4 regions of the Dactylosporangium sp. CA-092794 genome follow, and region 1 is predicted to be linked to each of the others. Evidence: riboswitches for the same ligand, from Rfam matches in the RefSeq annotation. Region 1 holds a riboswitch; each other region holds the start of a gene.
The links. A riboswitch is a leader RNA that binds a small molecule or an ion and turns the genes downstream of it on or off. The one in region 1 is predicted to bind cyclic di-AMP.

Region 1 (4,944 bases):
AACGGTCGGTGAGTGACGCGGTCCGAGCCATATTCATGCTGGCGGGTTACCGCGGGCCGGAACCGCGGCGGCGGTCGATGGTTCGCGGCATCATGTCCGGTTATGCACCGACGACGACGGTTATGGCTGTGTGCCGTGATCGTGCTGGTTGTCGGGCTGGCCGGCTGGGCGGGGCAGCGATCGGCGTTCTTCGCCGGGCGGGGCCTCGGGGAGCCGGCGACCGGCGTTACGTCGGCGGTGCCCTTCGCGTCCGGCACGGCGCCGGGGATTCCCTCGGGTGGCCCTACGGCCTCGTCGCGGCCGCCGGGTCGGGGTGGGACGGCGGCGGTCCGGTATACCTTCGACGGCGGGCTCGGCGAACCGGTCCGGGACGCCGACGGGCGGCTGGAGCTGCGGGCGCGGCGGGCCGAGGGCGGTGAGCTGGCCGCGGTGGCGCACGACGGCGGACTCGCGGTGCGGTTTCCGGCCCGGTGTGAGCATTACGGTGCGGACAGTTGCGCTCGTGCGATCCTGCAGAGCGGTCCGGCCGGCTTTCTCAATCCCGGCCGCGGATCGTTCGGCTATGGCGCGAGTGTCCTTGTCAAGGCCGATGAGACTTCCAAGGGCGCCAATGTGGTGCAAAAAGGGTTCTCGGTCGGTGACAGTCAGTTCAAGCTGCAGATCGACGGGGTGGCGGGAAGGCCGAGCTGCGTGATTGTCGGCGCCCGTTCGGATGCCATTTTCGTAGCGTTGGCATCGCGGTCCGTCGCTGACGGGCGGTGGCACCGGATCGCGTGTTCGCGCGGTAACACACTGCTCACGGTCGCTGTGGACGGGGCCGAGGAGGGACGCACCGCAATTCCTTCGTCACTGTCCATAGTGAACGAGGATCCGCTGTGTATTGGCGGCAAGGGAACGAGCGCGAACAACGACCAGTTCGTCGGTGTAATCGATGATGTGTACGTCACTCGATACGCGTGACCTTTCCGGACGAATCGGACAAGAATCGCGCACTGACTTGAACCTGGGAACGGCTCACCCTTAACGTGAATCCCCGTCGGCCGGATGTCCGCACCCAGCACGGGCGCACCGGTCGGCGCCGCCGAGTCGATATCGGAGCCGGGGACCCACGCGCACCATCGGGGTGAATCCGCATTTGCGGTAGGGCGACCTTCCCGCCCGAACCCGTCAGCTAACCCGGTAGGCGGCCACGGAAGAAGGAGTAACTCCTCGGTGGAGACCCATCTGAGGTGGACGAGGTGGCCCAGCCGTCCGGTCAGGCTTCTTGTCGCGATCCTCGGCGGCCTGTCCCTCGCCGTCGGGATCACGGGGCTCGCGCACGCGGATCCGACCCCGGCCGAGATCGAGAAGCAGATCGACGACAAGTGGAACGAGATCGAGCCGATCATTGAGCAGCACAACCTGCTCAAGAGCCAGCTCGCCAGCAACCAGACCAAGCAGAAGCAGCTCGAGGCGCAGATCGCGCCCCTGCGCCAGCAGGTCGACGCCGCCTTCGACAAGGTGAGCGCGTTCGCGGTGCTGCAGTACAAGACCGGCCGCGTGTCCAAGCTCGACGCGATGCTCACCACGGGTTCGCCGGACACGTTCATCGACCAGATGACGATGCTCAACATGCTGGCGAAGGACGAGCAGGCGCGGATCCAGGACGTGCTGACGGCCAAGCAGCAGTATGACGCCCAGAAGGGCCCGATCGACCAGCTCGTCGCGCAGCAGGCCGAGCAGGAGGCCGCGCTCGCGAAGCAGGAACAGCAGATCAACGGCGAGATCAAGGCGCTCAACGACATGCGCGTCAAGGCGTATGGCTCGAGCGGCAGCACCGGCAACCTGCGCCCCGTGGCCTGCCCCGTCGAGTACTTCGGCGGCCCGGGCGCGAAGGCGGCCCAGGTGGCGTGCGCGCAGATCGGCAAGCCGTATGTGTTCGGCACCGAGGGCCCGAAGACCTTCGACTGCTCCGGGCTCACGCTGTATTCCTGGAAGCAGGCCGGCTACACGCTGCGGCACTACACGCAGTGGCAGTACTCGGACACCAAGCGCGTATCGCGAGCCGACCTCAAACCCGGCGACCTGGTGTTCTTCTACGGCGACCGACATCACGTCGGGCTGTATGTCGGCGGCGGCTGGATGGTCCACGCACCCAACGCCAGCGAACCGGTACAGATGAAAAAGATCGATTCAGAACCGATCAACGGGTACGGCAGAGTCGCATAGATTGCAGGGGGCGGGCCTACCGGGCCCGCCCTTTCAGCGTGTCGGCCACGTTCGCCAGTTCTGCCACGAGCGGCTCGGCGTGGGCCCGCGCTGCCCTTGGTAGCGCGAGCCGTAGACCGCCGAGCCATACGGGTGCTCGGACGGCGACGACAGCCGGAAGATGCACAGCTGCCCGATCTTCATGCCCGGCCACAGCCGGATCGGCAGGTTCGCCACGTTGGACAGCTCCAGCGTCACGTGCCCGGAGAACCCGGGGTCGATGAACCCAGCCGTCGAGTGCGTCAGCAGGCCGAGCCGCCCGAGACTGGACTTCCCCTCCAGCCGCCCGGCCAGCTGATCCCCGAGCGTGATCACCTCGAGCGTGGACGCGAGCACGAATTCCCCGGGGTGCAGCACGAACGGCTCCCCGTCGTCGACCTCGACCATCGACGTGAGCTCGTCCTGCTGGATCGCCGGATCAATGTGGGTATACAGGTGGTTGTTGAACACCCGGAACCACCGGTCGAGCCGCACGTCGATGCTGGACGGCTGCACCAGCGCCTGGTCGAACGGCTCGAGGCGCAACTGCCCGCCTTCGAGCTCCTTGCTGAGGTCACGGTCCGAAAGCAGCACCCTACGAGGTTACGTTGCGACCCTGGTTGGTGAAATTCGCCTCTATCGTACACATGTACGAGTAGATTTGACCCATGGCATCGTGGGCCCACTTCGCCGCGGCCGAGCCCTCCCTCGCCGCGGCCATCCGCACGCTGATCTGCCAGTACGGCCCGGGCCTGGGCTACCTGGCCACCGTCCGCCCGGACGGCGCTCCGCGCCTCCACCCGGTCTCCCCGGTCATCACCGACGCCGGCCTGTTCTGCTTCGTGCTGCCCTCCCCGAAGCGCCACGACCTGGACCGCGACGGCCGATACGCACTGCACAGCTTCCCGTCGACCGACTCGGACGACGAGGCCTACCTGTCCGGCCGCGCCGTGCCGGTCACCGACGCCCCGCTGACCGCCCACCTGGCCACCACGATGCGCGCCGCCCCGGGCATCGACTGGAGGCTCTACGAGCTGACCGTCGACCTCGCCTTGCTGGTCCACCACGACACACCAACCACCGCCACCCACACGGTCTGGAAGGCCACCCAACCCCACGTGCCACGCCGAAGGCAAAATGGCCCGTGCACGACGCCCGCGGATTCGGTACAGTAGGCGTCGCCTCGCGGGTGTAGTTCAATGGCAGAACATCAGCTTCCCAAGCTGACAGTGAGGGTTCGATTCCCTTCACCCGCTCGATCCTGGGATCCCCTTGTTCGCCGAGAGCGCGAACCTGGGGATCTCGCCATTTTTCCTGGGGCCGAGCCCCAGACCCCACGGTGGGTGGGCGCTCTCCGCCGGGGTGGGCCGGCCTCCGGGGTGGGTTGCTCTCTGGGGTTCGGTCATTGTTCGCAGTTGCCGTGCCGTTGGCGGTCCAGGTTGGTCCACTGTCGGCTGCGCTGCTGATGGTGGGGGCGCCTGGGGGCCATTGCGGCAGGTTTCGTGAGATCACTCCAGGCCGCTCGGGACGGCTCCGCATCGCCAACGCCTTGAACCGGTCGGCGATGACCTTGTCCAGGGTCTCGGCGTCGAGGAGTGCCCCATGCTGGCCGGGCTGCGACAGGATCGCAGGTCGACGCGCGCGATGAGGGCATCGCGGTTCAGCGGGTCGTCGAGATTGGCGGCCGCCGGGCGGGGCTGGAACTCTACCGCGGGGCTGATCACGTCCGCTGGTGTGGTGTATGAGGCTAGCGCCTGATCGTGCTTGGTTGATGTCGGCCGCCGGCGGCCGACGCAGACTGGGTGCCGGTGGCTGCCGGCGGGGGCACGAGCGGTCATCAGCGCCGCCGAGCCGGACGTATGTCTCCGTGATCATGATGCCCGTACTGACCGCACACCGGGTTGCCATGATCCCGGAGACTTTCGGTACACAGGGGTACATCACCACTCCGCGATCATGAAAAACCGTTGGTGTCGATGCAGGGTTGCGCATGATCACGGAGACTTCCGGCCGCTGCGGCGTGCCTCGCGGGCCGCGGCGCCCGACGGGTGGGACGTGATTGCCGATCGCGGCCGCCCCGGGGCGTTGGGGCGCGCAGGCCGGGCACCGCTCGGTCGCCGGCGGGCACGGCGGCCAGCAGCGCCGGTTCCCGGGTGGCGCCGGGCGGTGCCGGGGGAGTGAAGGAGCCGGGAGAAGCGCGGCGCCCCCAGCCACGCTCAAGGCCGCCGACTCCTACATCCAACCGTCGTCTCCAGACTGGCTACGATCCGCGCTGTGCGGCTCCCGGAAGTCATCCCGATCAAGTACATGCCTGACTATCGCACCGACCGCATCGGACGGCATGAAGGCGGACAGTTCTTCGCTGACGTCACTGGCGCGTACCAAGAAGGCGTCACCCTGGGGCGTGATTGGCGTCACCAACAGCGGATCTATGCGGTTCTCCATCGCTTCGACGACAGTGGGCATCACATGGGCTCGGACATATGGTTCGCCGGCGTCAGGGCCGACAGCCCTGCAGTCGTCGAACGAGCCGAACAGGTGCTGTCGGGCTGGCTGTCGAACCTTGGGGCAGTCACCTACTGCAACATCGCCATCCGGCCCTTCCGGGCGGACTTCGACGGCGTCGTCTTTGGGCTCGCTGACGAGACCACCGACGATCCGGACGAGGGCCACGGCGGCCCATGGGCCGAGCTCTACCCTCAACGGCTTGGGTTCCAC
Region 2 (8,011 bases), 1.2 Mb from region 1:
CTGTCCAAGGCGGTCGAGGCTGGGCTCTACGCGGAGCACCTGCTGGACGTCGAGGAGATCCCCGACGGCGTCACCGCCGCGGAGCTGCACCGCCTGGTGGCCGAGGGCGAGCGGGCGAAGGACCGGTTCATCCGGGCCAACCTGCGGCTGGTGGTCTCGATCGCCCGCCGATACGTCAGGTCCGGCATGCCGATGCTCGACCTGATCCAGGAGGGCAACACCGGCCTCGTGCGGGCCGTGGAGAAGTTCGACTACGTGCGTGGATACAAGTTCTCGACCTATGCGACGTGGTGGATCCGCCAGGCGATCAGCCGCGCGATCGCGCAGCAGGAGCGCACGGTCCGGCTCCCGGTGCACCTCGTCGAGGACGTCAACCGGATGCGCAACGTCGCGCGTCAGCTCACCCGCGAGCTGGGCAACGAGCCGGAGCCGGAGCAGCTGGCCACCGCGCTCGGCGTGCCGGTCGAGCGGGTGCACGAGCTCATGCGCTGGTCCCAGGACACCGTGTCGCTCGACACCCCGGTGGGTGACGACGGGGACACCAACCTGGGCGACCTGGTCGCCGACTCCGACGCGCCGTCGCCGGAGGACGTGGTCCTGGCCGCCCTGGAGCGGCAGCGGATCGAGGGCCTGCTCAACCACCTCGACGACCGGTCGGCCGGCATCATGCGGGCCCGCTACGGCCTCGAAGACGGCCGGGAGCACTCGCTGACCGAGGTGGCGACGCGGTTCTCGCTCTCCCGGGAGCGGATCCGCCAGCTGGAGATCCAGGCGCTCGGCCGGCTGCGCGAGCTGGCCCGGGCCGAGGGCCTCCAGGCGGCATAACCCTAGACAGCACAAAGCCCCGGGTCGGCCCGACCCGGGGCTTTTCCGTGCCTCAGTAGGGGTTGCCGCACACCTTCCAGGCGCCGCCCTCTTTGGTCATCGGCAGCGTGCGACTGTCCTTCGAGCCGTTCTTGTAGGTGATGGAGGCGGTGATCGAGGCCGTCTCGTTGCCGTCAGTGTTGCTGTACGAGCCGCCGAAGCCGAGATCATGCGAGGCCGGGGCGTGCTGCTCGACGAACGACGCGAAGGTCTCCGGGCCGTAGCTCTCCCGCGCCGAGTCGCACAGCATCTGGTAGGCGGCCTGGTTGTTGCCGCCCTCCAGCGCGGTCAGGAAGTCCCCGGCCGCCGCCTTGGGCTCCTTGAGGCCGGCGTTGACGAAGAAGAACACCGCGGCCGCGCCACCCCCGCAGCAGACGAGGACGAACCCGAGCACGCTGAAAATGATGATCTTGGCTGTTTTACTCACGCGCGCCAGCGTACGAGCGTCGATCTTCGCCGGGTGTAAGTCACCCGACGCGGATCAAGCCCGATGCCCGACCACAAACAGCCGCGGGAAGGGCAGGATCGTGCCGAAGGGCTCCCGGGGGTACCCCCGGCGCAGCTCCTGCCGGACCTCCGCGGTGAACTCCTCGCGGTCGTCGCCGGACAGCGCGTCGAGGTAGGGCCGCAGGCCGGTGCCCTTGAACCACTCGAACACCGGGTCGTCGCCCGGTAGCACGTGGTAGTAGGTCGTCTCCCAGGCGTCGACGGTCAGCCCGGCCGCCGAGAGCAGCCGGACGTACTCCGCGGCGGGCAGCACCGGCGTCGCCGACCGCGGCCCGATGGCGCCGGCCGCGCCGCCCAGCAGCCCCGCCCACCGCGGCCGGGCCGCGATGCCGCCGAAACCGGGGTCGAACGTCGAGACCGGCACCTGGAAGGCGAGCGTGCCGCCGTCGTCGAGCCCGGCCGCCCAGGCCGGCAGCAGCGTCTCGTGGTCGTCGACCCACTGCAGGGAGGCATTGGCCACGATGACGTCCACGGACCCGCGCTGCGGCCGCCACTGCCCGGCGTCGCCGAGCTGGAACCGCAGCTGCGCGGTCTGGCGCTCGCTCGCCGCGACGATCATGTCCGGCGAGGAGTCGATGCCCAGCACGGCCGCGTCGCTCCACCGCTCGGCCAGCGTCGCGGTCATCGTGCCCGGCCCGCACCCGAGGTCCACCACCGCGACGGCCTGCGTCGTCGGGATGCGGGCGACGAGTTCCCGGAACGGCCGCGCCCGCTCCTCGGCGAACCGGTTGTACTGCTGCGGATCCCACGACGCCATGCCCTCAATGATGAGGGGCCGCGAACCGTCACGGTCCGCGGCCCCTCACGCCGTGCCGGCGGGTCAGGCCCTCACGCGGCCGTACCCGTAGATGCTGTCGACGCCGATCGGCGCATACTGCACGACCGTGCCGGTGTGCGGCGCGTGGATGATCGTGTCGTTGCCGACGTAGATGCCGACGTGCCCGAGCCCGTTGTAGAAGACGAGGTCACCCGGGGCCAGCGAGCCGCGCGGAATGTGTGCGACCTGGCTCCACTGGCTGGCCGCGTTGTGCGGCAGCGTCACGCCGGCCTGCTTCCACGCCGCCATCGTCAGGCCGGAGCAGTCGTAGCTGCTCGGCCCGGCGGCACCCCACTTGTAGGGCTTGCCCAGCTGCGCCTTGGCGAAGTTCACCGCGGTGCCGGCCTTGCCGGAGACGGCGGGCAGGTTGCCCGGGTCGGTCTTCGGCGGGTTGACCTTCTTCGAACCGGCGGCGGTGGCCTTCTTCTGCAGGTCCTCGAACTTCTTGACGTCGCCCTCGATCTTCTTGCGCTGGTTCTCGAGGTCGGCCTTCTGCGTGTTCTGCGCGGCGATCGTCTGGTCGAGCTGCTTTTTCTCGTCGTCGACCTTCGACTTCGCGGACCTGAAGTCGTCAATGCTCTTCTGCTGGTTGCGGGTGATCTGCTGCAGCATCGAGAGCTGGTCCATGAGCGAGTCGGACGACTGGGCGCCGAGCACGATCGACAGGCTGCGCAGATTGCCGGTGGACGACTTGAAGGCGGCGACCGCCAGCTCCTCCACGCCGGCGTTGGCGGCGTTCAGGCCGTCTTCCAGCGGCTTGAGCTTCGCCTCCAGCTCGGTCGACTTGGCCTGGGAGGCCGCGAGGTCGATGTTGAGCTTGTTCCACGCCTCGATGGTGGCCTCGAGGTCCTGGTTCGACTTGTCGAGCTGGGCCTCGATCTCGGCGAGCGTTGGATCGGCGTGCGCGACCGTGGCGGGTGCCAGCACGACGATCGATGCGGCGGCGGCCAGCACGGCCTGCAGCAACGGTCGGCGGGCACGATGTCCAGTGGACAAGGAATGACCCTTCTGCAACGACCGCCTACCGGGTTAGCTGACGGGTTCGGGCGAGAAGAGAGCGCCCTACCGCGACGTTGCGGATTCACCCCATGATTACTCTGGGTCCCCGGTTCGATGCGTGCGGTTCACGGCATGAATCGACGCGCAGAACTCGATTCGGCGGCGCTTGCCCGGCGCCGTCCGGGGTGGACGGCGGACTGCCGAGCAGGCCAGGGCCTAACTTAACGTGATCACCGGCGGCGCGAAAGGCGTGCGTCGCCTTCAATATATAAAGCACCTAAAAGTCCGGATTACCCCCGGTTGACTTTGCGCATCGGACAGTGACAATGCGCCGAGAACGGCGCCGGCCGGTGCGCTCGATCACACCGGCCGGCGCTGGATATGAGCATCCGCGGTCAGTTGGCCGCATACGGGTTGACTTCTTCGTGCATGTCCGTCATGAACTGCGACCACATGTCGCTCTCGTCCGGGTCGGCGCCGACCAGGTCGTAGTGGCCGTCCAGGAAGTCGGTGTCGAGCTGCCAGTCGGGCAGGTCGGGGTCCGGCTCGTCGAGCTGGAGCGGCTCGTCGTGCTGGCCGGGGTCCACGAAGTCGCCGTAGTGCGGGTCGGTGATGTCGTGGGCGCCGTCGGTACCGTCGGAAAAATCGTGGTGATCGAAGTGGTGGTCGGCCAGGACATGCTCGACTCCGCCGTCGTGGTCGACGTGGAGATCGTGCTCCATGCCCCAGTCGAGGTCAAAGTCGCTCATAACCTGCTCCCGGTTCCTTCAGTAGCCCCGGTGGGGGTACCTCTAGAACGGTAGGGGCCGATCCGAGCGGCCTGCTCCCCGAAACGTGCCACCTCGTTTCGAGGCAAACGGTTTTATCGGGTTCGGCGGTCCAGCCAGCCGTCGCCGTTGACGTCCTCGTAGCGGGCGTCCATCACGCCGTCGTGGTTGGTGTCGATCTCCGAGGAGTTGATCAGCCCGTCGCGGTCGGTGTCGTGGCCGATGAACTCCGCGCGTCCGTCCCCGTCGGTGTCGACCACGATGTCGACGCCGCCGTCGGCCCGGTTGACGTAGGTGTGCTGGTCCCAGCGGCCGTCGCCGTCCCAGTCCACGCGGGTGTGGTAGCCGTCGGTCGGCGCCTGGCCCGGCACCTGCGCGTGCGCGGCCTGCTGCACGAGGCCGCCCATGCCGCCGGCGATGCCACCCTGGCCCGCAGGGCCGAATCCACCCTGGCCCGGCTGGCCCGCGCCGCCCTGGCCCGGCTGCTCCAGCAGATGGGCGAAGCCGCCCCCGATGCCGCCGCCCTGCCCCTGGTGCTGCTCGAAGCCCGACAGCCCGCCGGCCGCGCTCCCGGCCACTCCCCCGGCGCCGCCCTGCCCCTGGTACTGGTCGAAACCCGACAGCCCGCCGGCCACTCCCCCGGCGCCGCCCGCGCCGAACCCGGCCAGGCTCCCGGCCGCGCCGCCCGCCCCGCCGGCCGGCGGCTCGTGCGGGGTGCCGCCCGTGCCGCCCGCGTAGGTGCTGGACTGGTACACGGTGCCCGAGGAGCGGACCTCGCTGTGGTACTCGGTGTACGACTCCTGGTGGCTCTCGACGTGCACCTCCTCGAGCCCGGAGGCGGCGTGCCGGCCGCCCTGCGCCGCGTCCTGGACGTGCTGCGCGAGGGACGGGGACTCGAGCCCGCCCGCGCCGCCGCCCGCGGGCGCCGCGTGCCGGCCGCCGGCCTGCTCGACGATGTCGTGCATGCGGTGGCCGACCCCGGCCGCGCCGCTACCGCCCAGCGCGTGACCGCTCACGCCGCCGTGGCCGTGCAGCGCGTCGCCCAGCCCGGTGCCGATCGAGGAGAGCACGCCGAACATGCTCGCCTTGCTCGTGCGCTGCTCGACGTGCGTCTGCCCGCCGGCGTCACCGAGCTGTGCGTGCAGGATGTCCAGTTCGTCCGGTGTGAGGTGGTACCCGGCCAGGGCCCCCTGCGGATCGGCCGCCAGCCGGGCCTTGAACCCGGGATCGCCGAGCAGTCGCTCCAGCACCTCGTCGAAGTCGGACATCGCTTCCCCCATCTCGGACTTTCGGTCGAGCTCAGTCGAGCTCAGGCATCGGAATCGGCTGCGGCCGCGGCCGACAGGTCCCGCACTGCACCGCATCCTCCACGACGAGCCCCTCGGCCCGCCCGCGGCGTTGCGACCGGTGCACCTCCAGCAGGTAGGGGCCGAACTTCGCGTGGTCCTCGCACAGCCCACGCCCGCAGAACCGGCACGACCCCCGCGCCGCCTTGGCGCAGAACCAACAAAGCACAGTCTCTCCTGTTCAGGTAATAACGATGCATTCGCCGACGGCCACCGAGGCGCTGCCCGCCCTCGATACGTTGCCCGCGGCATCCTGGACGACGGCGGTGATCGTGAGCGTTTCCGCACCGGCCGCCCCCGCGAACGGTCCGACCGAGGCCGACCATTTTCCGCTGCCGCCGGAGTATTTCAACGACTGGGTCCGGCCCTCGAACGTGTAGGTCAGCGAGCGGATCGTGACACCCGCGGCGCCGGAGTTGTCCGAGCCGACGATCGTCACGCTCGACGTCGACGAGGACGGCGTCGGCGGGTCGCCGTAGTAGCACGGCCCGCCGTTCCAGGTGCGGTAGATGCTGCTCGGCGCGGCGCGGACCGTCACGGTCGGCGGCGTCGTGTCCGGCGGCGGGCCGGCGCTCGTGGTCGGCGGGGCGCCGGTGGTCGGCGGCGGTGGGCCGGCGGTGGTGGGCGGCGGCGCGCCGGGGGTGGTCTTGGTCGGCGTGGGGGTCGGGGTCTTCGTGGGCGTGCCCGTCGGCGTCGCCTCCGCGGATGCCGAGGCCGAGGCGGACGGGGAGTCGCTCGGGCTCGGGGACTCCGACGGGGTGTCCGTCGGCGACGGCGGGAGCGTCGGGGTGTCGCCCGGCTTCGGCAGGGCCACGCCGTCGCCGCAGGTCAGGTCGGCTCCCCGGTCCGGGGTGACCGCCGTGCCGTGCTGCCGGACCACGCCGCGGCCGACCTCCGGCTCGTTGCCCGCGCTCAGCGCGAAGCGGGCGGAGCCCTCGGTGGTCACGTCGCCGACGGTGAGGCGCAGCGGCTTGAACGCGGTCGTCGTGCTCGTCGTGTCGACCAGCAGGCGGCCGGCGTCGAGGGTGAGCGCCGCGGTCGGCTCGATCGGGGCCTGCTGCCCGCTGACCAGGTCGCCGATCTGCACGCTGACGCCCGCGCACAGCACCGTGGCGCTGCCGCCGCGGAAGGTCAGGGTGGCCGTGGAGCGGGGGTTGAGCCGGACCGAGTCGCCGTGCTGGACGTACAGCTTGGCGTTGCGGCCCAGCGCGTGCTCGACGCCGCCCAGCCGGACCGTCGCCCCGCCCCGCGTGACGGTGACCAGGGCGTTGTCGGTGGGCATCTCGGCCCACACCGGGCCGGTGAACAGGTTGGCGCCGGTGAGCAACAGGGCGAAGAGCAGCAGGAGTACCAGCAGCCACCAGAGCTTGCGCTCGAAGCGGCGGTCCACGCTGTCGTCGGCGGGCGGCGGCGGCCCGGGCGGGGCGGCCAGCGGCGGATAGGTCGACGGCGGGTGCGCGCCGGCGAGCGGGCGCCGTCCGCCGCCGGGCACCGCGCCGGCCGCGCGGCCGAGCAGCAGCGGCAGGCCGGCGACCGCGGGCAGCAGCCAGGCCCGGGCGGGCGTGCGGGCGGTGGCGATCTGGCCGGGCGAGCCGTCGCCGAACGGGCCGATCATCGAGCCGCGGTGCAGCTCGGTGCCCTCGGGCAGCTGCAGCGACCCGGACTCGATGACCACGGCGTCGTTGCCGGTGCGCAGCACGACCGGCTGGCCCGGCCCGAGGTGCATCGGGCGGGCCCGGCTGATCAGGCCGAGGCGGTCCTCCGGGCTCAGGTACATCAGCGCCGGGGTCTCGCCGACGAGCCGCTCCAGCTCCGCCCGCTCCACCGGCGGCGGTCCGGGCAGCGGGCCGACCGCGGCGGCCACCGAGGACGACGGGATGGCGAGCAGCGTGGTGCCGGCGGTGAGCCAGCTCAGCGCGGCCGGGGCGCCGGTCAGGGCGTTGGCCAGGCCGACGACGCCGCCGCGGCCCACCCGCTCGCGGACGGTGCCGGTCGGGTCGCCCGGGCGGCGGGCCTCCAGCGCGCCGTCGACGACGACGAAGACCGAGGGCTGCGCGGCGCCGGCGAAGACCAGCTGCTCGCCGGTGCGCGGGTGCACCCAGCGGGCGTGGCCGGCGAGCTGGGCGAGCGCCTCCGGCGGCAGGTTGGACAGCACCGACGAGCTCAGCGCGGCGAACCGGCGCGGCTCGTCGCGCACCAGCCGGCGCTCGCCGAGCCGGTCCCGCAGCCGCCGGCCGCGGCGGCGCAGCCAGCCGAAGAAGAGATACACCAGCGGCGCGAGCAGGCCCACGACGATCACGGCCAGCAGCGCCCGGGCCGCCCACCCGGCGTTCCACAGGCCGGTGACGACGCCGGCGACGCGGTCGGTGTACACCCGGTACATCAGGTTGACGGCGACGGCGATCCAGATCACCGCGAGCATGCCGTAGAGCGCGACCAGGCGACCCTCGCGGTCCAGGTCGGCGAAGCGCGGCGGGCGGCGGCGCAGGCGGGCCAGCACCCAGGCCAGGCCCCGGGCCCGCAGGTTGGGCACCTCGAGCCAGTCCATCAGCAGGTAGTACCCGTCGAGCGCCATGAACGGGTTGAGGTTGAACAGGGCGTTGAGGTACCACGCGAACGCCAGCTTGAACGTCCACGGCTGCAGCTCCGGGAAGAACACGCCCACGATCTGGCACGCGCCGGCGAGGATCAGGCCGGTCGCCGGGCCGGCG
Region 3 (8,011 bases), 2.3 Mb from region 1:
TCCGAGTCGCCGTCGGTGGCGAAAACCGCGCCGTGGTCCCGGATCAGCTCCGCGCGCAGCGCCTCGAAGTTGTAGATCTCGCCGTTGAAGACCAGCGTCCAGCGGCCCGCGTCCGGGCCGGTCGGCGGGTAGCGCAGCGGCTGACGGCTACCCTGCCGGTCGATGATGGCCAATCGCTTGAAGCCGGCCGCCACGCCGAGACCGATCCGTTCCAGCGCCATGTCGTCGGGGCCGCGGTGGTCGAGCAGGCCGAGCTGACGCTCCATGTGGCCGAGGGTCTCGGCGGTGATGGTGGAGTTGCCGACGTACATCAGGAAGCCGCACATGGCGTCCAGCCGAACAGAGGCCAGGCACATGGACGGGCGGTTGCCCGGCCGCCCATCCGGACGCTCGCCCGGCAAGGTGCCACGGGTGAAGTCGGCGCCGCGGCGGTTAGCCCGAAGGCCCGCCGGGTAGCCGCCGCGCTGCTCGCGAACCGCCCGTCGTAGCTGGGAGACCACGCAATGCGCCTCGCCCGTGCCGGTATCACGTTGCTCCGCTTCGGCGGCAAGGTCCTGCGGCTGCTGCTGTGCGGGATCCTCGCCGGGCTGGTGGTCGCCGCGGCCACGCTGCCGCTGGCGCTGGCGACCGGGGGCGCGGCGAAGGCGGGCAGCGACACGTGGGAGAACCTGCCGACCGACCTGGCCATGCCGCCGCCGGCGCAGACGACCTACGTCTACGCGAGCGACGGCAAGACGCTCATCACCACGTTCTACGACGAGAACCGGCGTGACATTCCGCTTGATCAGGTGGCGACGGTACTGCAACAGGCCGTCGTCGCGGCCGAGGACACCCGCTTCTACCAGCACCACGGCGTCGACGCGCGGGGCGTGCTGCGCGCCTTCGTGTCCAACAGCCGCGGCCAGGCGCAGCAGGGCGCGTCGACGCTGACCATGCAGTACGTGCGCAATGTGCTCAAGAACGACGCGAGCCTCACGCCGCAGCAGCACCTGGACGCGCTCGCGGACACCCCGGCGCGCAAGCTGCGCGAGATGCGCTACGCCGGCGCGCTGGAGAAGCAGATCAGCAAGCAGCAGATTTTGCAGCAGTACCTCAACATCTCCTACTTCGGGGCGGGCGCCTACGGCATCTACGCCGCCGCCGCGACGTACTTCGGCAAGACCCCGGCCGACCTCACCCTGCCCGAGGCGGCGCTGCTGGCCGGCCTGCTGCAGTCCCCCGACGCCGACAACCCGATCACCGGCGACAAGGCCGCCGCCCTGCAGCGGCGCGCCTACACGCTCGACGCGATGGCGAAGATGAAGACGATCACGCCCGCCGAGGCGGAGGCGGCCAAGGCCGGCGAGCTCAAGATCAGCCAGCAGCGGCTGCCCAACGACTGCGCGTCGGTGGCGCAGGAGCACAACGACTGGGGCTTCTTCTGCGACTACTTCCGCCAGTGGTGGAACAGCCAGCCCGAGTTCGGCGCCTCCACGTCCGAGCGCGACGAGAAGCTGCGCACCGGCGGCTACACGGTCGTCACCTCGCTGGACCCGGGCATCCAGGCCACCGCGCTGGAGCAGTCGCTGCGGGTGTACGGCTACGGCAACGCCCGCTCGCTCCCCCTCGCCGTCGTCACGCCGGGCACCGGGCGGGTCCTCGCCATGGCCGTCAACCGCCACTACAGCCTCGAGGCGAACCCGGATCAGCACCCGGCGTACCCCAACACCGTGAACCAGCTCGTCGGGGGCGGCGCCGGGGTCCAGGGCTACCAGGCCGGCTCGACGTTCAAGATGTTCACGATGCTCACCGCGCTCGAGAACGGCCTGCCGCTGAGCACCTCCTTCAACGCGCCGGCCCGGCTGGTGACCATCTGGCCCGGCAGCGGCGCCGGCTCCTGCGGCGGCCGGTGGTGCCCGGCCAACGACAGCCCGAGCTGGATGGACGGCAACCGGTCGATGTGGACGGGGTTCGGCCGCTCCGTGAACACGTACTTCGTGTGGCTGGAGCAGCGGGTCGGCGCGAAACGCGTAGTGGAGATGGCGCAGCGGCTCGGCATCACGTTCCGGGCCGAGGGCGACCAGACGATGGCCGGCAAGGCTGACGAGTGGGGCTCGTTCACGCTCGGCAACGCCTCGACCACGCCGCTGGAGCTGGCCAACGCCTACGCGACGGTCGCCGCCGGCGGGCTGTACTGCCAGCCCCTGCCGGTGCTGTCGATCACCGACCAGGCCGGCAAGCCGGTCGAGGCGGCCGCGCCGAAGTGCAAGCAGGCGGTCGACCCCGACGTGGCCGCGGCCGCGACCGACGCGGCGCGCTGCCCGGTCGGCAAGGGCTCGGTCTACGGCAAGTGCGACGGCGGTACGGCGGAGGCCGTGTCCGGCATCCTCGGCGGGCGCCCGGTCGCCGGCAAGACGGGCAGCTCGGAGTACAACTCGACGGAGACGTTCGTCGGCTTCACGCCGCAGGTGGCGGCGGCCGGGATCGCGGTGAACCCGGACAACCCCAACGACTCGGTCGGCGGCGGCGTGTCCAGCTCGGTCAACCAGGCGGTCGCGGTGACGATGGCGGCCGCGGTGCGCGGCCAGCCGGTCAAGGGCTTCCCCGCCCCCACCCGGGCTCGCGCACTGGGCGGCTGACGCCCACATCCCGCACGTCGGGCGCTGCACGCGGCGCAGCGACCGGAAGTCTCCGTGATCATGCGCAACTGGCACCGACACCAACGGTTTTTCATGATCACGGAGTGCTGATGTACCCCCGTGTACCACAAGTCTCCGGGATCATGGCAAACCCGGTGTGCGGTCACCGCAGACATCATGATCACGGAGACATACGTCCGGCCCGGCCGCGCGGATCGCAGGGTGCGCCCGACGGGTGCGACATCCGCACCGGTTTGCCGTGCCGCCCGGGGGTCGGCGTCGATGATCGCTTGTGTCCCGCCGGATATCAACTGGCACGATCAGGCGCTGGCCTCATCCACCGCGCCGGCGGACGCGACGTGGCTGAGCCCTTGCGGGCGGATAAATCCAGACGCTGGCGCGTCCGGATTTATCCGATATTTCCGCATATGTTGGCAATCAGGCTGAATAGCCGCGGAGGGCGATCCAGTCGGCCAGCTTGGCCGTGGTCAGCGGGTACGAGCCGACGCCCAGCGCGTCGGCGGGGTCGGCGATCTGGGCGATCTGCCCGTTGTCGCGGTAGCCGACGACGGTCAGGAAGTGCCCGTCCGGATACGAGTGCGCGTGCCCGTTCTCGTCGGTCGTCGACCCGGCGATGTTGGCCACCACCGCGTAGCCCTGCGAGATCGCGTTGACGAGGTCGGCGCGCAGCTGGTCGACGTCGGACTGGGTCGCCGACTGCCCGCGGATGAAGTGCGACTTGTAGAAGGACGTGCCGAGGTACCCGTTCAGCGCCCGGGTCGTGTCGTCCGCCGAGTTCGTGCCGTTGACCGTGGTGCCGAGCTTCTGCGCGACCTCCGACTGCGACGGGGTCAGCCCGCGCGCGGTGAGCGCGATCCGCGTCGCCGCCGGCCCGCAGAAGTAATAGTTCTCCTGCCAGGCGAACTGGTACGACACGTCCTTCTGGGCCGGCGGCGCCGTGCTGGCCGGGGCCGACGGCGACGGTGCCGCCGCGGCGGTCGTCGCGGCCGGGGTGGGCGCGGCCTTGGCCGCGGCGGTCGGCTTGCCGGTGGTGGCGGTGCCGCCCTTCGTGCCGGTCTTCGCCGGGTCGGGCGGGGCCTGTCCGCGCTGCCTGGCGAGCTCGGCCGCGGTCGCCGCCCCGGCGGATGACTCCGCCTCGGAGAGGGACTGGGCGTCGGCGGCGGTCGCGGTCGTGGCGGCGCCGCCCGACTGCTGGAGAGCGGCGACGCCGACGCCCGCGGCGACGGCGAGGACGGCGGAGGCGGCCGCGATCGGCAGCCGGCGGGCGGAGGTGGGTTTGGTGGGCGAATGCCGGGGTTTGTAGAGGTACGGCACGGGTACCTGCTCCTTCCGGGACCGCCTACCGGGTTAGCTGACGGGTTCGGGCGGGAAGATCGCCCTACCGCGGACGGCGGATTCACCCCAGGTACCTGGGTCCCCGGCTCGTGCCCAGGGCACGACTCGGCGGATCCGCCGCGGAGTCGCCCCGCGGCGAACATGGGCCACGACGGGTGCGTAGACGGTAAACGGGCCGGTCAGAGGCCATTTCACCCCCCGGGTGATTCGGCCACCGCGCGATCCGGAGCCGCGCGGCCCGCCGCCTGCCCGGAGGCCGCCGGGCCGCCGCCTTTGTACGGAATGCGCGAAATGCAAGGAACGCGGACGGCCCTATGACCACAGGCCGCCCGGGACATCGGAGGCGCGCGGACGGGGCTGTGCCCATAGGCCGCCGGGCCGTTTCTCATGCCCGGAATCACCCGCTCGGGAGGCCGGGCTAGCCTGCCCGGATGCACGACAGCGCCGACGAAAAACCGCAGCTCAGCGATGGTGCCAACGGCAAGCCGCGGCACCTGCGGCTCCGCCGATTCCGGCACGCGACCCACTGGCTGGTGGCGTTCTTGCCGCCCCGCCGCCTGATCCGGGCGGCCCGGGGCCTCGCGGCCCAAACCGGCCGGTTCAAAGCCGCCGTCCCGAACCGGCTCGGCTCGGCCCTCCCGGCTCGCCTCACCTCGGCCCTCCCCTCCCGGCTCGGTGCCGCACTGCCCTCCCGGCTCGGTGCGACGCTGCCCTCCCGGCTCGGGGCAATGCCGGCCGGTGCCCGCCAGGGCGCGGTGGCCGCGCTGGTGGTCGCGATGGCCGCCTTCGGGTTGTCCACGACGCTGAGCACTCCGGCCGGCCGCGGCGGCCCGGCGGGCTCAGGATCGGCGCTGGTCGCCGACGCCGACCGGGCCAGCACCGGCCCCGCCTCGCGCGACTACGACCGGGCGAAGCGCGCCACCGACCCGGCCACGCGATCTTCCAAGGCGCCGGCGCCGGCCGCGTCGAGTCCCGCGCCCGCGGCGAAGCCGCCGGTGCCGGTCGGCGGCCTGACGCAGGCCGAGATGGACAACGCGGCGGCGATCGTCGACGTGGCCCGCCACGAGCGGCTGCCGGCCAAGGCCGCGGTCATCGCGGTCTCCACCGCCCTGCAGGAGAGCCACCTGCGCAACCTGGCCAACGCCAACCTGCCCGCGTCGCTGCAGCACCCGAACGAGGGCGTGGGCTACGACTACGACTCGGTCGGGCTGTTCCAGCAGCGGCCGAGCTGGGGCAGCGTCGACCAGCTGATGAACCCGCACGAGTCGGCCCGCCGCTTCTACGCGGCGCTGCTGTCGATCCCCGGCTGGGGCGACTACGCGGTGACCGTCGCCGCGCAGATGGTCCAGCGTTCGGCCTTCCCCGACGCCTACGCCAAGTGGCAGGGCCTGGCCGAGCAGATCGTCGACCAGCTGCTGTAGGACCTGCTGAATCCCGAGATCCGTAGACCCGTAGACCCCTGAATCCCTGACCCCGGCCCGGCGCGCGGTGCGCCGGGCCGGGCCGTCTACTGCCCGGCGTAGTGCAGGATCACGTTGTGGATGTGCTGGGTCTTCTCGACCCCGCGGACGTCGACCTCGTAGGTGTGCGTGCCGACGTGCACGGCCACCGTGCCGCTGCTGAAGAAGCTGCCCGCCCACGACTTGTTGCTCACCACCGAGACCGCGGTGACCTTGCCGTAGGGGATGGAGGTGATGGCGACCCGCTTGCCGACGAACGACCGGTCCTGCAGGATGACCCGCCGATCGGTCAGGCCGATGAAGCCCGTGCCGACCCCGACGGCGTCGTAGACGGCGATGATGCTCTCGCCGGGCAGCAGGCCCGACGCGATCTGCTCGTACTGCTCGCGGCGGTCGTACTTCGCCTGCTGTGCCATGACCCCAACGTACCGACCCCCATCAACATGCGCCCGGGCCGCTACCGTGGGGGGATGACGGCGCTGGACACCTTACGGGTCAAGCTTTCCGACGATGCCCCCATCATGCGCGACGATCTGGCCGAACTGGTCGGCGTCGAATCGCCCTCCGCCGATCCCGAGGCGCTGGCCCGCTGCGCCGACGTGGTCGCCGCGCTCGGCCGGCGCCACATCGGCGAGGCGCCGGAGCGGATCCTCGTCGCCGACCGGCCCCACCTGCGCTGGCGGTTCGGCGACGGGCCGCCGCGGGTCGTGCTCATCGGGCACTACGACACCGTCTGGCCGCGCGGCACGCTGGCCCGCTGGCCGTTCTCGGTCGACGGCGACCGGGCCACCGGGCCCGGTGTGGTCGACATGAAGGGCGGGCTGGTGGTGCTGTTCCACGCCCTCAGCGCGCTGCCCGACCTCGACGGGGTGGCGGTCGTGGTCAACGCCGACGAGGAGATCGGCTCGCCGACCTCGACCGCGCTCATCGAGGACACCGCCCGCGGCGCGGCCGGGGCGCTGGTGCTGGAGGGCAGCTCCGGCGGGCGGCTCAAGGTGGCCCGCAAGGGCATCGCCCACTACACGGTCCGGGTCACCGGGCGGGCCGCCCACGCCGGCAACGCACCGCACCGCGGCATCAACGCCGGCGTCGAGCTGGCCCACCAGATCCTGCGCATCGCCGCGCTCGGCGACGCCGGGCGGAGCACGACCGTCACGCCGACCGACGCCGTCATCGGCACGACCAGCAACACCGTGCCGGCGGCGGCCCGGATCAGCGTCGACGCGCGCTCGTTCGACCAGGACGAGCTGCGCCGGGTCGACGAGGCCCTGCGCGGCCTGGCCCCCGTGCTGCCCGGCGCCGCGGTCGAGGTGGACCTCGGCCCGGCCCGCCCGGCGCTGCCGGAGTCGGCCTCGGCGGAGCTGTTCGCGCTGGCCCGGCGGCTGACCGGCGACGCGGTGACCGCGGAGGCGGTCGGCGGCGGCTCCGACGGCAACCTCACCGCCGGCATCGGCGTGCGGACCCTCGACGGGCTGGGCGCGATCGGCGGCAACGCGCACGCGGAGGGCGAGTGGATCGAGCTGTCGAGCCTGCCGGAGCGGGCCGCCCTGGTCGCGACCCTGACCGCGGCCATCGGGCGGGACGAGTGACCGGCGAGGTCGCCCGGGCCTGGGCCCAGGCCGCGCAGGCCGCGGACCGCGTCGGGGTCAAGGTGGTGGAGCTGTCCTCGGCCGCGGAGCTGACCGAGTGCTCGGCGCTGCTGCAGCGGGTCTGGCGGGCCGACCACCCGGCCGAGGTCGCCTCCACCGTGATCCTGCGTACGTATGCGCACTCCGGTAACTACGTCGCCGGTGCGTACCGCGGCGAGGCGCTGGTCGGCACCGCGATCGGCTTCTTCGGCCGGGGCGGCGACGCCGGGGCCGCCGGCTGGCACCTGCACTCGCACCTGGCCGGGGTCGAGCGCGGCGGCCACGGCCAGGGCGTCGGCTTCGCCCTGAAGCTGCACCAGCGGGCCTGGACGCTGGCCCGGGGCGTGCCCGAGGTGCACTGGACCTACGACCCGCTCATCCGGCGCAATGCGTACTTCAACCTGCAGAAGCTCGGCGCCGACGCGGCCGAGTACCTGCCGGAGTTCTATGACGCGATGACCGACGGCATCAACAGCGGCGACCTGAGCGACCGCATCCTCGTGGTGTGGCGCCTCGCCGGCGCGCGGGCCGAGGCGGCGGCCGCGGGCCGGCTCGCGGAGGCCGACCTGACCGGCGCGGTGGCCGCGGTCTCGCCCTCGCCGGACGGGACCGAGCCGGTCGCGCACGCCGTTGCCGCGGCGGGGGTACGCACGGTGGCCGTGCCCGCCGACGCGGAGGACCTGCGCCTGCGCGACCCGGGCGCGGCGCTGCGCTGGCGGCACGCGGTCCGCGACGCGATCCTGGACGGTCTGGCCGCCGGGCTGCGGGTCACCGGCATCTCCCGCGACGGGCGCTACCTGCTGGGAGGCGCGTGAAGACAGTGTGACGACCACCACAGAACGGACTGACTTTACAGCCGTTAACTGACGTGCCTAATCTTACGGACGTAAACACACGTCCGTAAGGAGTCTCTGTGATGCCCGAGTACCCCCGCCGCTGGGCCGCCCTG
Region 4 (8,011 bases), 6.0 Mb from region 1:
GTGCGGCAGCTCGGACCGGCGCAGCGCGCGGAAGCCGATGATGCCGGCGCACAGCAGCGGCGCGACCTCGTCGTCGGAATATGCGTCGGGCAGGCGGTAGACGTAGTCGGCCGGCGCGGCGCAGTACTGCGCGTAGCCGCCGTCGGCGTCCCAGCCGGTGTAGCGGGAGTACGGGCACAGGTTCTCGGCGCCGCGCAGGCAGTACTTGCACTGGCCGCACGTCCACCGCAGCCAGGCCACCCCGACCCGGGTGCCGACCGGCGGCCCGGACACGGCCTCCCCGAGCCGCTCGACCGTGCCGACCACCTCGTGCCCGGGCACCGTGCCGGGGTGGCGCGGCGCCAGGTCGCCCTCGGCCAGGTGCAGATCGGTCCGGCAGACCGCGCACGTGCGGATCCGGATGAGCACCTCGTCGGCGGCCGGCTCCGGCACGGGCAGCGACACCTTGCGCAGCGGGTGCGTCGCGACGGGCCCGGGCCGCTCGACGCGCCACGCGGTCATCGTCTCCATCGCCCCATTCTGTCCGCCAACCGCGCGAACGGCCCGCGCCCTCCGCGGATTCCACCCGGTCAGACGGACAGCAGGCGGTCGAGGAGCTGGTGGTACTGCAGCACGGTGGAGCGCATGCCCTCGGTGCTGTCCGAGGCGCGGGCGTTGCTGCGCTCGAGCTCCTCCTCGCGGTTGCGGACGCTGGTGGTGAGCTCCTGCACGGCCTCGTCCAGCAGCTGCCGGGCCTCGGTGAGGCTGCCCGACGGGTTCTCGACGAAGTGGGTCTGCACGTCGTGCCAGCGGTGCCGGAACTCGTCGGCCCGCTCGGCGTCCCAGATCCCCTCCTGGCCGGTCGCCGTGGCGTCCTCCGGTGAACCGGGCTGCGGCTGCGCGGGACCGGGCCGAGGCTGTGCGGGACCCGGCGGGGGCTTCGGTGTTGGACCTGGACGGGGCTGTGCGGGACCCGGCTGGGGCTGGCCGGGGCCGGGCCGCGGGGGTCCGGGCATCGGGCGGGCCCCGGCGCCGCCGGTCGGCGCCGGGCCGGGGCCCGAGGGCCGCTGGCCGCTCCGCCTCGGGTCGGAGGAGCTGTTGTCGCGCATGGCGATCCCACCTTCCGTGAAGAGGCCCGGGGTCAGCCGTGGCCGGCGGCGGTGCGGCCGCCCGGGCGGTCGCCGAGCAGGTCGGCGAAGAGGACCCGGTAGTGCATCAGCGCCTGGCGGAGCTGCTCCGTCGAGGCCTGGCCGCGCTCGTTCACCTTGTTGATCTCGTGGGCGTCGCGGTAGTGGCCGAGGGTCTCGGAGTGTTCGACGCTGAGGTCCTGCACCCGGGTGTCGAAGTCGTCGACGGGGTACCCGCGCTCGGCCATCACCTGGGTCACCAGGGCGTCCGCCTCCCGGGTCGCGGCCTCGGGCTCCTCGACGAAGTGCGCCTGCGTGCGCTCCCACTGGTCGGCGTAGCGCTGCCGCTGCCGCGGTTCGAGGTCGCGCAGCGACAGCTCGGCGTGCCGGCGCTCGCGCTGCTGCAGGTCGCGCTCGGCGGCCCGGCGGCTGGGCCGCTCGGAGACCGCCCGGTCGTACTCGGGGCCGAACCGGCGCCGCAGGGCCTTCGAGCGGCGGTACCGGCCGATGGACGTCGCGACGAGGGCGATGACGATCAGCACGACCACGACCACGATGATGGCCAACAAGGGTGTACCCGACATGACCAATCCCTTCGAAGCGATCAAACCAACGCTAGTCCGCGGTCGCGGCGGGCCACCTCACCCGCGGGTGCGGGGGCGGTGTTTCCGTGGTGCGGTGACCGGGTAGGCGACCAGCCATGGTGGACATCGATCGCACCGCGCGGGAGTACGCCCGCGAAGCCCCCGACGAGCGGCCCCTGCGCGGCTACGCGACCGTGCTCGGCGTGTTCGCGGCGGCGGCCGGCGCGGTGGCGGGCGCGGCCCGGCTGTCCGGGCGCGAGCTGCCGGTGCGGCCCTCGGCCGGGGACGTGGCGCTGCTGGCCGTGTCGACCCACAAGCTCTCCCGGCTGATCACCAAGGACGCGGTGACCAGCCCGCTGCGGGCGCCGTTCACCCGCTTCGAGGAGCCGGCCGGCGAGGCCGAGCTCAACGAGAGCCCGCGCGGCCACGGCGCCCGGCACGCGCTCGGGGAGCTGCTCACCTGCCCCTTCTGCACCGGGGTGTGGGTCGCGGGCGGCCTCGCGGCGGGGCTGGTGTTCGCGCCGCGGCTGACCCGCTTCGGCATGGGCGTGGCCACGGCCGTGGCCGGGTCGGACTTCCTGCACCTGGCGTACGACGCGGCGAAAAGGGCGGCCGCGGGGGACTGAGCCCGGGCGGCCGCCGGTGGACTGCCGGGCGGCATCAGCCGACGCCGGCGTGGTGGCGCGTCGTGATCCGGCCGAGCAGCTCGTGGGCGCGCTGCGCCCGCTCGGCATCCTCGCGGCACACCTGGTCGATGAATGCCCGCACGTCATCGTGCTCATGGGCGTCGTCGGCGTACTTCGTGTAGAGATACGCGCCCTTCATCGCGTGGTACTGGATGCTCACCAGGTCGTAGACGATGTCGTCGGCCGTCGAGTGCGTCTCGCCCATCGAGGAACTCCTTTCCATTCCGAAAGCCTCCCGGATTCGACTACCCGGCCGGCGCGCGGCTAAAGAAATCGGCGAAATCCAAGGGCTTGGCAGAATCGGTACCGACCAGTAATGTCAGGCCGTCTGAGCTGGTCGTTTGCCGTAAATGGACGGCGCCGGCACAGAACCGCCGAGTCGCATTGCGCGAGCCGGGGACCCAGGTAGTTCCGGGGTGAATCCATCGGCCTCATGGCCGTGGTAGGGCGAGCTTCCCGCCCGAATCCGTCAGCTAACCCGGTAGGCGGTCGCGGAAGGAGTTTTGCAAGGTGTACAACGCCCAGAACGACCCGCCGCCCATAGCGCGGCGCCTGGCGGCACATTTCGGCATGGCCGGCCGCACCGGGGACTGACGCCCCGGTTTCGAAGGGCCAGGTATCGGCCCTCGACATTTCTTATTGTTGCGCGAATAGCGTCCAGCGACGCCGTGCTCTCTACGGCGCCGGCGGATGACGCTGCGCGCGCGATCGACCATGCCCGAATCGGCTCAGCTTCAGGAGTACCCCTCAATGCACCGACGAATCATCGGCGCGCTGCTCGGCGCCGGCGCGCTCGCCGCCGTCTCCGTGACGACGGCCACCCTGCTCGGCCAGACCACGGCGCCGGCCGGCGCCCACGACACCGGCACCGCCGCACTGCGTGCCGAAGCGACGCACCCGCCGACGGCGACCGCCTCGGCGCCCGCGCCCGACCCGCTGGACCTCGCGCCCGCGGAGCAGGCCGTGTCCTACGACTTCCAGTATCAGCCGAACTTCTACTACTGCGGGCCCGCGTCCACGCGCATCGCCCTGACCTCGAACGGTATCTCGATGTCGCAGGACGAGGTGGCGCGGCGGCTCGGCACCACCGTCAACGGCACGAACTCGGCCGACAACGCGACCCACGTGCTCAACGCGGCGCTGGGCAAGGACGAGTACCAGACCCACTGGATCCCGGGCCAGCGCGCCGACGGCGAGCAGGCCGAGCGGCTGCAGCGCGACGTCGTGGCGGCGGTGACCTCCGGGCGCGCGGTCGTGGCCAACATCGTCGGCGGCGCCACCGACGTGGGCGGCACCTACCACGAGTTCGGGGGCGGGCACTTCGTGACGATCGTCGCCTACCGCGACCACGGCCGGCAGGTGCAGATCGCCGACCCGTCGGGCATGTTCGGCCCGCGGACCTACTGGATGGCCACCTACCCCATGGCGAACTGGGTGGCGTCGCGCGGCTACTCGGCCTGAGCGCGGCTGCGCCGGGGGCCGGCCTCGTCCGGGGCCGGCCCCCGGCGGTGCAGCACCCGGTGCAGCACCAGCCAGACCACGACGGCGACGACCGCGCCGGCCACGGCATACCACTGGTAGCGGCCGGCCGCCGCCTCGATCGCCGGGATGTGGTCGCCGACCAGGTAGCCGCCGGTCGTCCAGGCGCCGACCCACAGGGCGGCGCCGATCGCGTTGAACGTCACGAACCGCGGCCACGGCATGCCGGTGGCGCCGGCCACGACGCCGTTGAGCTGGCGCAGGCCCTCGACGAACCGGGCCACGGCCACCATGATCGGCCCACGGCGGGTCATGAAGCGCTCCATCCGGGCCAGGCGCTCCTCGGTCAGCCGGACGTACCGGCCGTAGCGCAGGATCAGCCGGCGTCCGCCGGTGCGCCCGATCCAGTAGCCGATGCTGTCGCCGGTCACCGCCGCCGCGAACGCGACCGCGCCGACCGCGAACACGTTGAGCCGGCCGTGCCCGGCGAACCCCGAGGCGATGATGATCGCCGTCTCGCCGGGCGCCGGCACCCCGAACCCCTCGATCAGCACCAGCACCGCCAGGCCCAGATAGCCGTAGTGGCCGACCAAGGCCGTGAACCCACCCACCTGCCGCCCCCTCGCTCTCCCCACCGCAACCATAAGCCGCCGGGCCCGGGCGCGCCGGGCCCGGCGGCCGTCAGCGGACGGGCTCGATCGGGATGCGGGTCCAGCTCAGCCCGTCGGTGGAGCGGTAGGCGGCCCGGTCGTCGAAGGCCAGGTACACGCCCGGCACCGCGGTCTGGACCGGTGGCCGCTGGCCGGACAGGGTGATGTGCTCGCCGAGCCCGCTCGGGCGCGCCTCCCGGTAGGTGGCGCCGCGGTCGCCGCTGACGAACCAGCGCTGCCGGTCGTCGGAGCGCAGCAGGACGACGTGGCTGCCGTCGGCGGCGAGGTACGCGTCGCCGTCCATGTAGTAGCCGGTGCCCGAGGGCAGCGTGTGGCCCGGGTCCACCGCCTGCCAGGTGGCACCGCCGTCGGTCGTGCGCAGCACCGCCGCGGCCGGCCCGGGCGCGGCCGTGGCCCCCGGCTCCGCCGTGTCGGTGCGTTTCGAGACGATCGCGTACGCCGTGACGCCGTCCGCGCTGGCCGCCGTGACCTGCACCGCGCCGGCCTCGTCGAAGGCGTGCACCGACCACGTGCGCCCGCGGTCACGGGTCAGGGCCAGCGCATATTGGTGAGTGTCGCTGATACCGATCACCCACGGCCCGGAGGAGGCCGGCGCGGCGTCGGTCGCGTTCACGTCCAGGCCGGGCTGAGCGCTCAGCGGCGCCATGCGCGCGGTCTGCGGGTCGACGGCCAGCAGCTTGCACGGCGTGTCGAGGGAGGTCGGCGCGCACTGGAGCCAGCCGTTGCCGGGTACCGCCGCCACGGGATCGGCAACCCGCTGCAGCTCACGCCAGGTCCGCCCGCCGTCGGTGCTGACGTGGTGATGCCGGATCAGCTTCGGCCCGGTGGCCCCGCTCGGATCGCCCATCGACTCGGTCGTGTGCAGCAGCACGCCGGGCGCCGGCGCGTCGACCTCGCCGTCGCCGAAGTCCTCCTGCCGCACCGTCCAGGTGCGGCCGCCGTCGTCGGACCCGATCAGCCGGGCCGGGCAGTCGTCCCCGCCGCACGTGCGCACGCCCGCGTACAGGTGTTCGGCGTCGGTGGCGGCGACCGACACCACCGGCCCGGCGCCGCCGCCGGTCTGCACGGGCTCCGGCACCGCCGGCACCGGCCGCAGGCCCTGCAGCCCCAGGCCGAGCGCCAGCCCGCCGGCCACCACCCCGGTCACCGTCCAGGCCGCCTGCCGCCGCCGCAGCCGGCGCCGCGCCGCGCCGTACACCTCGTCGGCGCGCAGCCGCGTCGGCGGCCCGTCCGCGCCGGCCAGCTCCTCGAACAACGTCCGCAGCCCGCTCATCGCCCATCACCGACCGCCGTCATCGCCCCGTCCTCCTCCAGTAGTTGCCGCAGCCGGGCCAGGCCCCGGGCCGTCTGGCTCTTGACCGTAGTCAATGAGCGAAAAAAGCTCACACAATCTGGACCACGTCCAGCACCCCACCTGGTGTGACCGAAACCGTTGCACCGCAACGCCATCCACATCCATGGGAGAGGCGCACCGCAGTACCCCGACCACCTTCAGCGCTCCCGGGAGCGCGAGCCAGCGACTGGAGGTCACCGCAAGTCTGTACCAGGCGCACGCCCGGTGGCTAACCGCTACCTACGTCGACCTGGAGTTCTCCGGTCTGGAGCGCGACTGGCTGCCGATCAGCGCCTCGCTCCACCTGACCACGGACCACGCCGCAGAACTGGGCGGATTCCTGGCCAACCTAAGCCAGATCGGCGAAGCCGAGCAGGCGGCGCAGGTCCAGGCGTACCTATCCGCGCTCACCAAGGAGGTGAGCGTGGATGACCACCCCAGCAACCACGGGTGATCTGGAGACTCGGACCAGCCGCGCCGAGGGGATCGTGCAGATCATCATCATGTTCGCCATCGGTGGCGCCGCTGGTGCGGCGAGCTTTACCCATGTCCACAACCTCGCCACCGCGCATGGCCAGGGCGGTTGGCTGGCCTGGGCCGATGCCGTCGTACTGGAGCTGATGTCTGGTGCCAGCGGGTTGGAGATCCGCCGGCGTAAACGCCAGCACAAGTCGGTGCACTTTCCGGCAGTGGTGCTGGTGTGCGCGGTGACGCTGTCGATCGCCGCGCAGGTGGTCGAGGCGGAGCGGTCGGTGATCGGCTGGCTGGCTGCCGCGCTGCCGGCGCTCGGCTTCTTGGTCATGGTCAAGATCGCCCTGGGTCGGATGACACCTGTCCTGCCAGCTACCCGTCAGCCCGCGCTGCCCGCGCCGGTCACCGCGCCCCAGTCAGTTCTGCCGATCAATCCGGCAGTGCCCGGTAACGCAACCGGCGCGTCGGACCGTCATCGCGTGGAGCGCCGTAGCGACGGTAAGGCAGCGGGCTCCATAGCGACACGCGGCGACGACGCGAGCCAAGCCAAGCGCCCGCGACGTGGCCGCGCGAGCGATCCGGGCACGGCCCCCGACGTGGCGCACCTGCTCCCGGCGGCGACCGCGGCACAGCAGGCGCTCCGCCGTCAGGGTCGGCCACTGACTCACAAGGCATTGACCGACCAACTCCGCGCCGACGGTCACAGGGTGTCCAACGCCCGCGCCGTGACCCTGCGGAAGATCCTCAACGATAGACCCGGAGCCAGCCCAACGCCGCAGTCCGAAGAGGCGGAGGTCGTTTCCACGACCGTAGTCGGACAGTAGCTACGCGGCTCGACACTGAGCATCGCTGTATCCCGCGTCGTGGTGGCCCGGGCGGGTCACCACGATGTCGGGCACGTGCGACTCGACGAGCCGTCGCGCGTAACCGCTTCATTCGTTCTTCGACAGTGAGGGTCGTGGTTCGCCTAAAGATCCTTTGATCGGCTGGGTATGTCTGCTGCTCTGTTGCAGGCGGGATGTTGTTCCGGATGCTGGAGCCGGGTCCGAGTCGAGTTGGATAGCCAGACGGTTGACGTCGATGTGCCAGCGTCGTAGCTCACTGACGGTAGGTGCCAGCTCGTACGGATGGGGGTGAGTCGCGTCGGAAAGCTGGGACCAAAGGAGGTATGTGTCGCGCGCTTCTGCCCGGCCTAGCACGTTCTCGAGAATGAGTAGCCTCATCGCGATGGGGCAGTCCAACATTTCTGGCCGGACAATGGTCCAGTACCGGTCGACGGCCTGCTCAAGTGCGACACGTATTAGGCGGGCGGCAGTGCGGGGCCAAAGCCCAGCGGTGCTGGGGTCCGGTTCTCGTAGCAGTCGGTCCGCGCAGGCGAGCGCCGACCAGGGTTCCCCAACTCCATGTTTCCGGAGTAGCGAGGAGTTCTCGCTCGGGGCGGTCATGATTCGCCAGCCTGAATGATCAGGTCACACAGGCGCTCGCTGTCGTTGATGATGCGGTCGAGCTCAGCGCGTGGATGGTGTGCTCCTTCGCGGACGTCGCGGAGGACGTCCGCTGCCCACGGCTCACCGACCAGTCTGTTGAGGGCCGTCATCAGTTGCCCGGTGCGGCGGCTGTCACCGAGCATCGCCAGGGCGACGCGGTGGTTGGTCGTCTGTGCCTTAAGGAGCCTTTCGTC

Region 2: another riboswitch for cyclic di-AMP. It lies ahead of ACQPXD_RS05645 (NlpC/P60 family protein); the one in region 1 lies ahead of ACQPXD_RS00390 (NlpC/P60 family protein).
Region 3: another riboswitch for cyclic di-AMP. It lies ahead of ACQPXD_RS10585 (C39 family peptidase); the one in region 1 lies ahead of ACQPXD_RS00390 (NlpC/P60 family protein).
Region 4: another riboswitch for cyclic di-AMP. It lies ahead of ACQPXD_RS30475 (C39 family peptidase); the one in region 1 lies ahead of ACQPXD_RS00390 (NlpC/P60 family protein).

What each region holds. Positions count from the first base shown of each region.
Region 1 covers NZ_CP192044.1:88,052-92,995, forward strand. Annotated here, with positions in the region: gene ACQPXD_RS00385 (LamG-like jellyroll fold domain-containing protein) at 136-960, shown strand; cyclic di-AMP (ydaO/yuaA leader) riboswitch at 1,070-1,201, shown strand; gene ACQPXD_RS00390 (NlpC/P60 family protein) at 1,213-2,208, shown strand; gene dcd (dCTP deaminase) at 2,242-2,820, opposite strand; gene ACQPXD_RS00400 (pyridoxamine 5'-phosphate oxidase family protein) at 2,895-3,401, shown strand; tRNA gene ACQPXD_RS00405 (tRNA-Gly) at 3,412-3,482, shown strand; gene ACQPXD_RS00410 (hypothetical protein) at 4,501-4,944, shown strand, end outside.
Region 2 covers NZ_CP192044.1:1,285,485-1,293,495, reverse strand. Annotated here, with positions in the region: gene ACQPXD_RS05660 (sigma-70 family RNA polymerase sigma factor) at 1-825, shown strand, start outside; gene ACQPXD_RS05655 (Rv0361 family membrane protein) at 878-1,291, opposite strand; gene ACQPXD_RS05650 (methyltransferase domain-containing protein) at 1,346-2,128, opposite strand; gene ACQPXD_RS05645 (NlpC/P60 family protein) at 2,192-3,184, opposite strand; cyclic di-AMP (ydaO/yuaA leader) riboswitch at 3,192-3,330, opposite strand; gene ACQPXD_RS05640 (hypothetical protein) at 3,583-3,936, opposite strand; gene ACQPXD_RS05635 (hypothetical protein) at 4,050-5,222, opposite strand; gene ACQPXD_RS05630 (cyclic nucleotide-binding protein) at 5,482-8,011, opposite strand, start outside.
Region 3 covers NZ_CP192044.1:2,400,136-2,408,146, reverse strand. Annotated here, with positions in the region: gene asnB (asparagine synthase (glutamine-hydrolyzing)) at 1-326, opposite strand, end outside; gene ACQPXD_RS10590 (transglycosylase domain-containing protein) at 504-2,618, shown strand; gene ACQPXD_RS10585 (C39 family peptidase) at 3,057-3,953, opposite strand; cyclic di-AMP (ydaO/yuaA leader) riboswitch at 3,961-4,095, opposite strand; gene ACQPXD_RS10580 (peptidase M23) at 4,406-5,395, shown strand; gene ACQPXD_RS10575 (PH domain-containing protein) at 5,482-5,850, opposite strand; gene ACQPXD_RS10570 (M20 family metallopeptidase) at 5,905-7,023, shown strand; gene ACQPXD_RS10565 (GNAT family N-acetyltransferase) at 7,020-7,877, shown strand; gene ACQPXD_RS10560 (MFS transporter) at 7,979-8,011, shown strand, end outside.
Region 4 covers NZ_CP192044.1:7,142,105-7,150,115, reverse strand. Annotated here, with positions in the region: gene ACQPXD_RS30500 (zinc-dependent alcohol dehydrogenase family protein) at 1-510, opposite strand, end outside; gene ACQPXD_RS30495 (hypothetical protein) at 570-1,088, opposite strand; gene ACQPXD_RS30490 (hypothetical protein) at 1,121-1,690, opposite strand; gene ACQPXD_RS30485 (DUF1360 domain-containing protein) at 1,807-2,316, shown strand; gene ACQPXD_RS30480 (hypothetical protein) at 2,351-2,581, opposite strand; cyclic di-AMP (ydaO/yuaA leader) riboswitch at 2,739-2,879, shown strand; gene ACQPXD_RS30475 (C39 family peptidase) at 3,127-3,837, shown strand; gene ACQPXD_RS30470 (DedA family protein) at 3,825-4,466, opposite strand; gene ACQPXD_RS30465 (hypothetical protein) at 4,537-5,799, opposite strand; gene ACQPXD_RS30460 (hypothetical protein) at 5,984-6,313, shown strand; gene ACQPXD_RS30455 (DUF2637 domain-containing protein) at 6,363-7,154, shown strand; gene ACQPXD_RS30450 (AAA family ATPase) at 7,772-8,011, opposite strand, start outside.